DNA from 4 places in the Desulfobacter sp. UBA2225 genome. Region 1 is predicted to be linked to each of the others. Evidence: predicted binding sites of a transcription regulator. Region 1 holds the regulator's gene; each other region holds the start of a gene.
The links. The regulator sigma-54, encoded in region 1, starts transcription at its own class of promoters, with help from an activator protein. The targets are predictions, from matches to a motif close to TNTGGCACANTTTCTGCTNT.
Positions count from the first base shown of each region.

Region 2: the regulator sigma-54 is predicted to act here: its motif matches at 1,584-1,603, upstream of B3D59_RS10785 (DUF6515 family protein).
Region 3: the regulator sigma-54 is predicted to act here: its motif matches at 1,859-1,878, upstream of flgN (flagellar export chaperone FlgN).
Region 4: the regulator sigma-54 is predicted to act here: its motif matches at 2,492-2,511, upstream of B3D59_RS18320 (prepilin-type N-terminal cleavage/methylation domain-containing protein).

Region 1 covers NZ_DDYV01000204.1:6,357-9,867, forward strand. The annotation lists gene B3D59_RS10270 (LptA/OstA family protein) at 1-2, shown strand, start outside; gene lptB (LPS export ABC transporter ATP-binding protein) at 3-725, shown strand; gene rpoN (RNA polymerase factor sigma-54) at 728-2,170, shown strand; gene hpf (ribosome hibernation-promoting factor, HPF/YfiA family) at 2,184-2,717, shown strand; gene B3D59_RS10290 (PTS sugar transporter subunit IIA) at 2,732-3,190, shown strand; gene rapZ (RNase adapter RapZ) at 3,193-3,511, shown strand, end outside.
Region 2 covers NZ_DDYV01000214.1:953-4,463, forward strand. The annotation lists partial or broken gene B3D59_RS18485 (methyl-accepting chemotaxis protein) at 1-13, opposite strand, end outside; gene B3D59_RS10780 (purine-nucleoside phosphorylase) at 41-862, opposite strand; gene B3D59_RS10785 (DUF6515 family protein) at 862-1,485, opposite strand; gene B3D59_RS10790 (ABC transporter ATP-binding protein) at 1,690-2,466, opposite strand; gene B3D59_RS10795 (ABC transporter ATP-binding protein) at 2,453-3,340, opposite strand; gene nikC (nickel transporter permease) at 3,340-3,511, opposite strand, start outside.
Region 3 covers NZ_DDYV01000106.1:16,100-19,610, forward strand. The annotation lists gene B3D59_RS05785 (flagellar protein FlaG) at 1-387, shown strand, start outside; gene fliW (flagellar assembly protein FliW) at 398-823, opposite strand; gene csrA (carbon storage regulator CsrA) at 830-1,081, opposite strand; gene flgN (flagellar export chaperone FlgN) at 1,244-1,747, opposite strand; gene B3D59_RS05805 (rod-binding protein) at 1,911-2,219, opposite strand; gene B3D59_RS05810 (flagellar basal body P-ring protein FlgI) at 2,241-3,266, opposite strand; gene B3D59_RS05815 (flagellar basal body L-ring protein FlgH) at 3,294-3,511, opposite strand, start outside.
Region 4 covers NZ_DDYV01000171.1:5,838-9,348, reverse strand. The annotation lists gene B3D59_RS08755 (ABC transporter ATP-binding protein) at 1-809, opposite strand, end outside; gene B3D59_RS08750 (tetratricopeptide repeat protein) at 824-1,747, opposite strand; gene B3D59_RS18320 (prepilin-type N-terminal cleavage/methylation domain-containing protein) at 2,031-2,420, opposite strand; gene B3D59_RS08740 (sigma-54-dependent transcriptional regulator) at 2,663-3,511, opposite strand, start outside.

The DNA of each region.
Region 1 (3,511 bases):
AAATGAGCCGACTGGTACTGGAAAACCTCGTAAAGACCTATGGCGGTAAAACCGTCGTGAATCACGTCAGCCTGACCGTTGACCAGGGTCAGGTCACCGGGCTTCTAGGACCTAACGGTGCCGGAAAGACCACGACCTTTTATATGACCGTAGGCATGATCCGGCCGGACAAAGGCACGGTCCATCTTGACGGGGAGGATATAACCCGCTATCCCATGTATGTCAGGGCCAGAAAGGGCCTTGGTTACCTGCCCCAGGAGACCTCTATATTTAAAAAACTGACAGTCCGGGAAAATATAACGGCCATTCTGGAGGTTATTGACAAAAAAGTCGCGGACATCAACCGGAAAGCCGAAACACTGATGGAAGAACTTGGGATACTGGCCTTGGCCGGACAAAAGGCGACTTCCCTGTCCGGTGGAGAAAAGCGCCGTCTGGAAATTTCAAGGGTTCTTGCCACAGACCCCTTGTTCATCCTACTGGACGAGCCCTTTGCCGGCATTGATCCTTTGGCTGTTATTGATATCCAGCAAATCATATCCCAGCTTACCGACAAAGGCATCGGAATATTGATTTCCGATCATAATGTCAGGGAAACATTAGGCGTATGCAACACGGCTTATATTATGAGCCAGGGTATGGTTATGGAATCAGGCCCTCCGGAAAAAATTATTTCAAGCAAAGTAGCCAAACGCATTTACCTGGGAGACAATTTTAAACTTTAATCATGGAACTTGGATTACAACAAAGCCTTGCACTGACCCAGCAGCTGGTCATGACACCCCAGCTCCAACAGGCTATCAAACTGCTTCAGCTCTCCAGGCTTGAACTTGCCGAAATGATCCAGCAGGAAATGGAGCAAAATCCGGCGCTTGAAGAAATCTCCATTGATGAGGCCTCTGACAAAGCCATCACTGCCCAGGAAACCGAAACCCGGACAGAGGAAATAGAAGCCCCTGCCAAAGAAGTTACCATTGAAGAGCGGGTGCGCTCGGATACGGACTGGGAAAACTATATCAATGAATACAACTCCACCGGTAGAATCTACATGGAGTCTGAAAACAGTGAAGCGCTCAATTACGAATCATTTACATCCGAGAAACAAACCCTTGAAGCCCATTTAAAGTGGCAGTTGATGCTTTCGGATCTGCCGGACGAAGAGGAGCGACTGGGTCATGTCATCATCGGCAACCTGAACCGGGACGGATATTTATGCGCCGACGTAGAGGAGTTGGCCCAGAGTGCCGAGGCCGATATTCAAACCGTTGAAAAAGTGCTGGCTGTGCTCCAGACCTTTGACCCCCCCGGCGTGTGTGCCAGAAACCTGTGCGAAACGCTTTTGATTCAAGTCCGGCAACTGGGCATTGAAAACGATATCATCACCCGGATCATTACGGATCATCTCAAAAATCTTGAAAACAGAAACAGTAAAAAAATTGCCAAGGCCCTTAAAATTTCCGTTGAGGATGTGCGGGCTGCAGTAAAAATCATCCAGTTTCTTGAACCCAAGCCCGGCAGGAAATTTGCCACAGAGGAACCCGCCTACATCACCCCGGATATCTATGTTTACAAAGTCGGTGATGATTTTAAAATTGTTATGAACGATGACGGCCTTCCCAAATTAAAAATTTCAAGATTCTACAGGGAAGCCGTCGCCACCGGCAAAAAAATCCCCAAGGAGACCAAGACCTATCTTAATGAAAAGATGCAGTCCGCCTCCTGGCTGATAAAATCCATTCATCAACGCCAGAAAACCATCTATCTGGTCATGGAAAGCATCATCAAGTTTCAAAGGGATTTTTTTGAAAAGGGCATTGCCTATCTGCGGCCTTTGATTTTAAAAGATATTGCCGAAGATATTGAAATGCATGAGTCTACGATCAGCCGGGTGACCACAAACAAATACGCGTACACCCCCCAGGGACTATTTGAGTTGAAATATTTTTTCAACAGCTCCATAGAGCGGGGGGACGGACCTTCCATGGCATCGGCCAGCGTCAAGGAGAGAATAAGACAACTCATTGACAATGAAGATCCAAACGCACCCTTAAGTGACGATAAAATCGCCGCAATTCTGCAGGAATCAGATATTCAGATTGCCCGGCGAACCGTGGCAAAATACAGAAAAGTACTCAATATTCTGCCGTCCAACAAACGCAAACAATTATAGGGAGAGCTCATCTATGCAAGTCACCATCACGTTCAAACAGATAGAAGCATCCGATCCCCTGAAATCCTATGTAAATAAAAAGCTTAAACGGTTTGACAAGATGCTGGAGGGTCCGGCCGAGGCCAATGTTGTCTTAAGCGTTGAAAAAATAAGGCATATTGCCGAAATAACCTTAACCAGCGGGTCGCTTAACATCCATGCCAAGGAAGCGTCCGAAAGCATGTATGCCGCCATTGATATCCTGGCGGATAAAGTCAAAAGCCAGATCACAAAACACAAGGAAAAGATAAAGAAACACCTGTTGGGCAACAAGTCAAGCCTGACGGATACCCGTGAGTTCAGCATTGAGGAACCTTTGCCCGGGGACGTGGTTGATATTATTGAAGAACCCCTTGAAACAAAACCCATGGACATTGAGGATGCGGTGATTGAACTGGAGTCGGGCAAAAAATCTTTTTATGTATTCATTAATGCCCGCACACAAGAGGTCAATGTGATTTATAAACACAATAACGGGAAACTGGGACTAATTGCCCCCCAAGGATAGGATGGCCGGAGCCAATGAAAATCAGTGACATTCTAAAGCTGGACGCTATTATCGCAGACCTGAAAGCCAAAAACAAACCAGAGGCCATAAAAGAACTGTCCCAGGCTGTTTCTCCCGTGGCCGGAGCCGAAGTCGAAGATGTCGCAGCAGTCCTGATGGAACGCGAACATTTAGGGTCCACAGGCATCGGCGGCGGCATCGCCATTCCCCACGGCAAGTTGGAGACGGTGAAATCCATTGCTGTTGGATTTGGGCGCAGCATTAAAGGAATTGAGTTTGAGTCTTTGGATAACCGGCCCGTCCATCTTTTCTTTCTGCTTCTGACACCTGAGCACTCCACAGGCGGTCATCTGAAAGTTCTTGCCCAGATTTCAAAGCTGCTGAAAATGGATCAGTTTAAAGAACGACTGTTGGCAGCAGGTTCAACAGAGCAAATCCATCAGATCATTCTGGAAAATGACGAAGAATTTTGACAATGGAAAAATTCAAGGTTTATATCATCACCGGCATCTCAGGTTCCGGGAAGACAACTGTTGCCCAGGCATTTGAAGATGCCTCCTTTTACTGCATCGACAACATGCCCATGGAGCTTGTGCCCAAGGTGCTTGAGCTGCTGTTGGGGGAAAGCGCCAAAGTCAAGGGCGCAGCCTTTGTGATGGATATGCGGTCAAAAACTTTTTTAAATACATTTGTTTCAGGCGTCTCTGCTTTAGAGGAGATGGGCGTTTCTCCAGTCATCATATTTCTTGAAGCAGATACCCAGACCCTGGTCAAACGGTTCAGTCAAACCCGCA
Region 2 (3,511 bases), on a different contig from region 1:
TGACGATTCTCATGTTATCTCCTCTTATTTAAAATCCATATTACGCAGTCTGTCCAACAAATCCGGTAATGATCCGATTCAATTTTTCAGATGCCTTTGCTGCAGTCTCAACCACAGCCTCCAGGGTGGTCTGTGCAGGTGCATCCGGATCATTGATATTGGTAATCAGGGAAAGCCCCAGAATTTTCATACCGGCCTGAACCCCGGCAATGGCCTCCATTACCGTTGAAAACCCCACGGCATCGGCGCCGACAATTTTAAGAAACCGTGTTTCTGCAGGTGTTTCAAGGCTTGGCCCCAAAAGGCCGGCATAAACCCCGGCGTGTAATTGAATTTTTTCCTGTTCAGCGACCCCAACGGCACGCCGCCCCAAATCCGGGTCATAGACCCGGCTCATATCAGGAAACCGAAGGCCAAAGCACTCCTCGTGCGGACCTGCAAGGGGATTTTTCCCGGTAAGGTTGATATGATCCCGGATGAGCATAATGTCTCCGGCCCTGAAGTTCAGGTTGATGCCGCCGGCTGCATTGGTAAGGATGAGCATCGGCACCTCAAGGGCCTGAAGCAGCCTTACCGGAAACGTGACAAGCTCCGGGGAATACCCCTCATACAGATGTATCCGGCCCTGGAAAACCAGGATATCCCTGCCGTTAAGACTGCCCTGAACAAGACACCCCTTGTGGCTCTCCACCGTGGCCTGGGGGAAATGGGGCAGTCCGGCATAGGGGAACACCTGGTGGATCTGCAGGTCGGTCAAGGTATCGGAAAGGCCTGTTCCGGTAATCATACCGGCAACAGGCCGCACCTGCATGCGCGCCTGTATAAATCGTGCACATTCCTGAACTTTATTGACAAACACCATTACCCCTGGGCTCCGTTGTCGGGCATAGTCACAAACGCTTTCATGACCCAGCCATAGGTATTATCAGGAAGCCGGACATAATACCAGTCAGACGCACTGCCCTGGATAATCAGAACATTGCCCATATAAGTCTGGGTCAAAACGGCATGATTGATTCCCGGACCGGACCGAACATTAAGAATTTTGGACATTACCACGACCTGGGTACCGGAATCCGCCGGATTCATCGGTACGGCAGGAGGGGTGTGCACAATGGTCGTCGTCTGGGTGGGAACTTGTACCACCTGATATCCGGCAGGCACTCTTCTATAATAGACATTGTCATATACATAATAGGTTAATCCCCCGATCAGCACCGTGACAGCAGCCACCGGAAGACTGTAGGCAATGATACCCAGCGGCGGACGCACCCAAAAATACCCTTTAGGTCCATGCCTGTAAAATAGGCCCCTGTGAAAGAAATAGTCATCTCCCCTGTGCCTGACCTTTTGGCCGCCTGGCGGAACATGTTTAAAAATCGGACCGTGTTTCGGCCCTGCCAGGGCCACAGCCGGCAGGACGGTGGTTAAACCAAAACAAACAAGCATGATTAGGGTTGAAAACTTCAAATATCTGTTTTTCATTTTATCCTCCTGATTAACCCCTTCAGATTAAACATTAATCTTTGGATTCCGGTAACGCGTCCATGCATTAAACGTATGTCAGCGCGTTCGCACAAACAAAAGCAAAAAGTGTACCACATAAAAATACTTACAACATCAAACACTTCTACTTATGTTATCATAATTTTTGGGACAATGCAGTCTCCAAAATAGCGGCATTGGGTATCATCTGAAATCCTGGAATAGATCAATGGCGGTTCGATCATATCCCTTGCCGGCCACAAGAAGCTGCTTTGTGTACTTTTCTTTGATCACACCGCTTTTAAGCTGACTGCGGGAAATGGTTTCAACAGCTTTGCCGCGGTTCATCACCAGAAGCGTATCACACATATGGGAGACCACGGCAAGGTCATGGCTGACAAGGATATAGGTCAATTGTTTTTCCCTTCTAAGATCCTGGAGCAGATTAAGCACCTCGGCCTGGATGGAGACATCAAGGGCAGAGGTGGGTTCATCAAGCAGAATCACTTCAGGATCGAGGATAAGGGCCCGGGCCAAAGCCACCCGCTGACGCTGCCCTCCGGAAAGCTGGTGGGGAAAACGAAACCTGAATTTAGCCCCCAGCCCCACCTCGTCAAGCACACGCGCCACGCGGTGGTTGGCACCCCCAAGACGGTTTATCTTCACAGGTTCCTTGAGTGTCCGGTCAATGGTATGCCTGGGATGAAGCGACCCATAGGGGTCTTGGAAAACCATCTGAACTTTACGGCAAAACGCGATGTTCCTTTTTTGCTTCAACCTGACGCCGTCAATTTCCATACGCCCTGTCCAGTGGGTCAACAGTCCAGATATACAATTGAGAACCGTTGATTTGCCTGATCCAGACTCTCCGACCAGGCCGAAACTTTCGCCCTTTTCCACGGTAAAATTGACATCCCTTACCGCATGGTTTCGGGCCTGGCCATGGCCGAAACAAACATTGAGATTCTCAACGGCGATCATAACGCAGCCCCCCGCTAAAGGGTCCTGGCACAGCCTTAAGCCAGGCGTCATCCCGGACAAGTATGGGCAGACGATCCTGGGTGCCGTCTATTTTAGGCAGGCAAGAAAGTAATCCCTTTGTGTAAGGATGATTTGATTTATGAAGATTACCCGCGTCCAGCACTTCCATGATTTGTCCGCCGTACATAATGATCACCCTGTCGCAGAACGAGGCGACAAGCTCAAGATCATGAGAGATAAACATAAGGCCCATGCCCCGTTCACTGACCAGATCATCAAGGATGGCAAGGACCTGAAGCTGCACCGTAACGTCAAGGGCGGAAGTGGGTTCATCGGCGATGAGCAGACTGGGTTCGGGAATAAGCATCATGGCAATCATGATTCTCTGGCCCATACCCCCGGACACCTCATGGGGATAAAGGTCGTAGACCTGCTCCGGATTTCTGATCCTGACCGCGTTGAGCATATCCAAGGCTTTTTGGCGGGCCTGCTTTTTCCCGGCTTTATGATGGATGGTATAGGCCTCGCGTATCTGCTCCCCCACGGTTCTTACCGGATTCAGGGAGTACTTGGGATCCTGCATGACCATGGAGATCTCCATACCCCTGATTTTTCTCATCTGTTTTTCGGAAAAATCCAGCAGGTTTTTCCCCCTCAAAGAGATTTCAGATGCCCTGACCCTGGCATAGGGCGGCAGCAGACGCAGTACGGCCCGGCCGGTTACGGATTTTCCCGAACCGGACTCTCCCACAATACCTAATTTTTCCCTACCCATGGAAAAGCTGATGTTGTTGACCGCACAGACATCCCCCTTAAAAGACGGAAAGACCACGGACAGATCCTTTACCGTGAGCAGTGACGTGTTGCCGGTCATCAGTTGTCACTCCTTGGATCAAGAACTTCACGAAGCCCGTCCCCCAGAAGGTTGAATGCAAGGCTGACAATAAAGATGGCGGTCCCGGGCATGGAGATCAACCACCAGTGGTCGATGATGTACGTTCTTCCGCCGGCAGTCATGGCCCCCCATTCCGGAGTGGGCGGCTGG
Region 3 (3,511 bases), on a different contig from region 1:
CCCGGTATTCGGGGTCAGGAAGCTACTGCCAAGACAGTAAGTGCAAACATTAATACGCTGTCCGAATTAAAGCAGAGTCCATCTTCTTCGGCAAATATTAAGCGCGCTGAAACCCGGACTTCTGAACAAAAGAGTGAAACTTCCGGCAATCAGGCCAAACTGACCAGAAAAGATGTCGAAGAGATGGTGGAAGCCCTTGAAGCGTTCGCCAACACTGTTCAGACCAGGCTGAATTTTACCATCGACGAGGGCACCGAGGATGTGGTGGTCAAAATTATGGACAAAGAAACCGATGAAGTCATCAAGCAGTTCCCTGCAGAGGAAATTCTTGAGCTTCGTGAAAAAATGCAGGACTTAAGCGGCCTTCTTTTCAGTACGAATGTGTAATTTGATTTTTTTATTTCAAAAGCGGTTGCTGGTGTGAGTAGGGACTGCCCTGGAGGATCAGTTGCATCCCTTCTTTTCTTTCATTGTTAATCACAATAGGCGCCATAAAGTTCGCCGTCATATCTTCAGGCTTGCCCTGGGGAATAGTGATAATGACAAAACAGGTTAGCTCTTCCTTTCCAAATTCCCATTTAATCGTCTTATCAAAATCCTTAACAGAGAGTGTATAATCTGGATAGAAACGAAGGGGGTCCATGATCACAAAGCCCAGATTCGGGTCATCCACGCATTGAAACAGATAAAAAGGAGAGGTTTCCTTTTTATCAAGAACAACATATCGTTTCTGCTGCCTGAATCCGGGGATACCCTCCGGCATATTGATGATTTTATCATCATCAATATTCACTTCACCCAATTGCCTTGTATGAATCTTCATTACTTTTTATTCAGACTCCTTGTCCTTATTACTTATCAGTTTGGCTGCCTTTGCAATATCAATATTATCTGTTGTCCCCTGGGAGGAAAGGATATTCTCCTTTTGAATGGCGTCAAATACCTCCTGTCGCAGGACCGATATTTCCCGGGGCGCATCAATACCTAACCGAATGCTGTTTTTGCCGGTTTCAACCACCTTTACGATGATATCATTAGCAATGACGATACTCTCACCAACTTTTCGTGTTAGAATAAGCATAGGCTTAACAAATAATCCATCAGGCTGACATTAATATTTTTAGCCGTTGAATTCAAAAAGGACTTACAGACCGCCCCAAATGACTCTTAAATTCATCGCCGAACGTACCATTGTTATAATCATATGCAACGTCAGAGTCAACCTTTGTTCGCGCAGGTCGTGCTACACCTGGGCCATGAACAGACAGCTGTTCTTTCTTCCCTGGGTCACCATCCCATTGCCGGTGTATCGGGCCTGAGCAGCGTTGTTTCCGATTAACGCCATGATGTTATCCACAACGGACAGGTGCTTTTTAACCTGAATTTGATTAGATTTTATAAAATGGGCCACGATCTCTTTTTCTTTATCAATGGTTCGTTTGAGCTGTCTTATCTGGATTTTGTTTTTGTTGGGCAGCGGCAGAGCATCTACCAGTGCGCCCAGGGAAAAGGTATCCGTTTTTTTATCCATGCCGGGAAAATGATTTTGGCAGGCAACAAGAATATTGTTTCGCAATTCTTCTATTTTGCCGATAAGATCTTTTTTTGCTCTGGTTGTTTCCCATATCATGCCAATGTCAACGGTTCCGATAGCCTTTTTTTCAGCCTTTAATACCAGGTTCAGCTGCTGGTAGAAGGCAAGTTTTTCCTTAAGCAGCGTTTGGATACTATCGGCAGCTTTTTCCATATCCATTCTCCTTATCTTGTTTCTATCAACTGCAATATTGAATAGTTAAGAATATTCTCAATCCGTAAAACAAGGAAATATTTTCCGTTTTTCGTTTTGTGCAGATTTAAAAAAGCAACTATTATGCCATGATCCAATACAATCAAAATTTTTCAACAGGCTGTCAAACTGAGTCCTGAAGCTGCTGGTATAAAAACTCTTTGAAGCCGGTTACACGACGCCCCTGGGATAAATTTTCCGTAAGAAACTGGTCATGTAGGGACTGGTAGACGTCAGAGGCATTGCTTTCGGGGAAAAGACTGTCTCCGGGCAGGGTGTCCCGCATACGCTGCATCAAGGTATTGAGCATTAAAGCCTCAAACCCCTGGCAGGCTTTTTCAAGATCTTTTTCACGCTGGAGTTGCCGGGCCGTATTGGTCGTATTCTGGGTATCTGTAACAGGCGTCATAACCCCAGGCATTTGAATAGGCATAATTTTTCCCCTCTAATAACTCTAAAGTATCTCCAGACTGGCCTGTAGCGCCCCGGCCGCCTTGATACTTTCCAGAATACTGATCAGGTCCCTGGGCTGGACCCCTAAAGAGTTCAGTCCATTAACCAGTTCTCCGATGGTGGAGGTGCCGGGCAGCTCCATAATATACTGGGGGTTTTGTCCCTGGATCGTCACGTTCAGATCTCCATGGGCCACGGCCACATTTGAAATGGTCACCTCACTGCCGATAACCACCGTACCGGTTTTTTCATTGATCACAACCTTGGCAACGGTATCCGGAACCACAGAGAGCCCTTCCACATCGGCAATAAACTCGGCTACATGTTCCTGCTGCATGGATTCGGGCACGTTCAGACGGATGGAACCGGCATCAATAATCTTTGCAATCCCTTCCCCTAAAGCGGCATTGATGGTATCGCCCACCCGCCGGGCCGTGGTGAAATCCGGCCGGAACAGGGACAACGTCAATTGTTCTTTTCCTTCCAGACGAAATGGGATCTCGCGCTCCACTGTGGCTCCGTCGATAATCCGGGCCGTGAGAAGATGACTGCTCCGGTCGTTCATACCGGCGGGTATCGCAAGACTTACTGCACCCTGGGCAATGGCATAAACGTTACCGTTAACCCCTTTCATGGGCATCATTAAAAGGGTTCCGCCCTTAAGGCTTGTGGCATCACCTAACGACGAAACCGTGATGTCGATGCGGTCCCCGATCCGGGCAAAGGGCGGAATATTTGCCGTGGCCATGACGGCGGCCACATTCTTCACCTTGATCTGGCTTTTGTTAAAATGAAGATTCATTTTTTTAAGCATATTGGTCAAAGATTGGCGGGTGAATAGAATATTGTTCTTATCTCCTGTGCCGTTAAGCCCCACCACCAGACCGTATCCGGTGAGCTGATTGGAACGGACCCCCTGGATGGCGGCCATGTCCTTGATTCGGGTGGCCATGGCGGGCTCTGAGAGGGAAAGCAGACACAGCACGGCCCCTATACCGATGGTTGTTTTTTTCAACAGATTGTTCATGATGCCCACTCCTTTATCCCCCAAGGCTTACCAGGGCCAAATATTATCAATTATCCGCGTACCCCAGCCCGGTTTCTGTTTGTCGGCCAGGGCCCCCCTGCCGTAGTACTCAATGCGAGAGTCCGCTAACGAGGTGGATTCCACCCGATTGTCCGAATCAATGTCCTCGGGTCTGACAATTCCTGAGACCATGATGTACTGAACCTCATTATCCACTTTCATGGCCCTGCGCCCGAAAATGCTCA
Region 4 (3,511 bases), on a different contig from region 1:
TTTCCTGTTGAAATAATATGCCGGTTTCCACGGACCACCTGTTTGATGGCGCCCTGTTCCTTAATGCCTGACAGATCCAGGGATGCCCCCTGACAGGAAATTTCCCAGGTGGAATCCTTAGACGATATGGCATCGTCCATGGTGATGATATTTTTAAGTTCCCCATTGGCAAGGATGCCTGCCCGGTCACAAATCATCTCCACATCCGAAATGATGTGGGAGGAAAAAATAATGGTTTTTCCCTGGTCCCGGCAGGAGAGGATAATGTCGCGCATGGCTTTTCGACCCATGGGGTCCAGGCCTGACATGGGTTCATCCAAAATCAGCAGTTTCGGATCATTGACCAGGGCCTGGGCAATACCGATGCGCTGGAGCATGCCCCGGGAAAATTTGCGCAGCTGGGTATCCCCGGCATGGGTCAGCCCCACAAGATCCAGCAAATAGCCGACCTTTTTTTTGCGTTCAGTGCCCGTCATATCAAACAGGCTGGCATAAAAATCAAGGGCCTCGGCACCCGTAAGATATGCGTAAAAATAGGGTTGCTCCGGCAAATATCCGATCATGGCCCGGCTGATTCTATCCTTTGCAGAACACCCCCAAAAAGAGATCTCCCCTTTGTCCGGACGGATCAGGCCGAGCATCAGCTTGAATGTCGTCGTCTTGCCGGCGCCGTTGCCGCCTAAGTAGCCAAACACTTCATTGTCCAGGATCTGAAAATTCAAATCATTGAGCACCTGTTTTTTTCCCAGCCAGCCGTTGGAAAAACTTTTGGTTAATCCTTTAATATCAATTGCGATTGAATCTGTCACAGGTATCTTCCTTTTCAGTTTTCTTCCGGAACCCGCATGGGCAAAGGCAAGTCATCTGCCCGGGGCTGTTCTTTTTTCTTGATATGCACTTCCAAATCTTCTTCAGGTATTGTGTTCTCAATCGTCCGGCTCTCTTTGGAAATATAATAGGTCCCGCCCCTGGGATCAACCGGCATGTCGGGAATAATACCAGCAGTAAGCAGTTCCTCTATGGATGCCGGATACTTCTGAAACTTGAGGTAAAAAGCCTCAACCCCCTGTTTAAGTATCTTCATATTGGCCCGATGGATCACCTGATGAAGCCGTTCGACCAAACGCTCTTTCAAATCCTGTTTTTCTGTGGCTTTGATCATCTCTTGTAAAAAAGTAACAGCGACTTCAGGAGAATCAGCATTGGCATAAAGCCTGGCCACCAGACGTGGCAAATATGCAGGGCTTTGGGGAAATTTTACAGCCTGCTCCAGATAGTGAGCAGCAGTGAGATAATCATCTTTATGATACATATAATCATAGGCAAGGAAGAAAGGGAAATACCAGTACCGGGGATCATTCCGGGAAACATTTTTCATCCCTTTTTTAAGCAGCGCAATACTTTTGTCTACCTCCCCCACTTCAGCGGCCAAAACGATTCCGCCAAATTCATAGGGGTATTGATACAACGGATCCAGCGTGGTTACCACATCCAGGAGATGGGCCAGCCACGTATAGTTGCGATCCGTTCGGATCTGTCCGCCAAAATACCCGATCGCCTTGATCCAGAGCAGATCCGAAAGCATCTCATCATACCCCAGCGCCGCCCCTTTTAAGAAGGTCCCCGACGGCAAATATAAAAATGACTCAACCGCCTGCCTGGGATACTTTTTATCAAGTGTTTGAATTGAAAAAAAAAGCGACAGAGTTAAAAGGATAAAAAGACTAATTCGGAGTATACGATACATAATTATTAGCTTTAGCATGCTGATTTTTATGGCAAATTATGTAAAAATTGTCAACGACAATATATTATGTATCCCGAATTTGGCAAACAAAAAAGAGGGGCCCCCAAGAGCCCCCCTTTAATTTCCGAGATCAGAATTCTAATTGATAATTAACTATTGTGTCCCCAGAATTCCCTTGTCCCCAGAATTCCCTTGTCCCCAGAATTCCCTCGGGTCAGAATTCTATTTGATAATTAACTATCGTGTTTCCCGAATTCAGCAGTACTAATTTATGAGTGACATGTTATGGTGCTGCAACTGTCAGCGTACCATCTTGGTTAATTGTAGCGGTATCTGTAGTCAGAGCCCAGGTAGCAAGGCCCTGGCTTGAAATTACATAATTGCTTACGTCCGTAAAAGCGACAGAAGTTGTTACGCCAGCGGATGGCGTATAACCGGCACCTTGCAAAGCGGCAAGATCCATTGCGGCCAAAGCTGGTGTATCGGCAATCAAAGTGACAGATGCGGTATATGCATTTTTGACATCACTGTTGATGGTTGCAACCCACGCTCTCTTTCTGTAAGCACTGAATTGCGGAATGGCAATGGCAGCCAGGATACCAATGATGGCCACAACAATCATCAGTTCGATCAGGGTAAAGCCTTTCTGGTTGTTTCTGATAAGTTTTGTCATTTTTTTACTCTCCTTTTTTTAGGTTAAATGATGTGACAAACTTTTTTTTATTTTCATTAATGACAATGATTAATGCAACAGCAGTGCCAGAACAAAAAAAACTTATATTTATTTACAACTGCTTAATTTAAAAAGGATTTATTTTAACGAACCCAAATACCATCAGACATTAAAAACGATTTTTCGCTGAAATTTAACAAAAAAGGTGATCCGATTGACAAAAAATGTCAACCCTGACTCCCTTACTCCGCATCACCATCCCCGGATTCGTTTTTGTCCGGCATGGTTTTATCCAGGCGATACCTGAAAGATCTTAAGCTTAAATTTAAAAGCTCTGCTGCCTTGCTTTTATTACCCTGGCAAACTTCCATGGCTTTTTTGACATATGCGCCTTCAATGTCGGACATGATCTTGTCCAGATCCACACCGGATACCACATCTTCCAGGTCATAGCGATTATTCTGAATGCCCTCTATCCAGCGCCGACGTTTATGCGAGGAGATGGTCAGGCTTTCGGGCAGAATGATATTGGTTGAAGAGAGTGCGACAGAGCGCTCGATCAGGTTTTCAAGCTCCCTGACATTGCCGGGGAAGGAATACTGGTTCAAAAAATCAATGGCATAGGACGACAGCTTTACGATATCCTTGCCCAATTTTTTCGAGTATTTCTCAACGAAATGGGCGGCCAGTAATTCAACATCCCCTTTTCTATCCCGCAGCGGCGGCACCTTGATGGGTATGACGTTAAGCCGGAAAAAGAGATCTTCCCTGAAATTGCCGTCGATGACCTCCTGCTCCAGCTTTTTATTGGTAGCAGAGATAATCCTTACATTCACGTCAATTTCCCGGGTGCCGCCCACGGGCTTGAACCGGGTTTCCTGGACGGCACGCAAGAGTTTTACCTGCAGAAATGTGGAGAGTTCCCCGATTTCATCCAGAAAAATAGTGCCGGTATTGGCCGCCTCAAACAATCCCTGTTTGTCTGCCACAGCCCCTGTAAATGATCCTTTAACATGACCGAAAAATTCGCTCTCCATGAGCGTCTCCGGAATCCCGCCGCAGTTGACCACCACAAAGGGCTTATCTTTGCG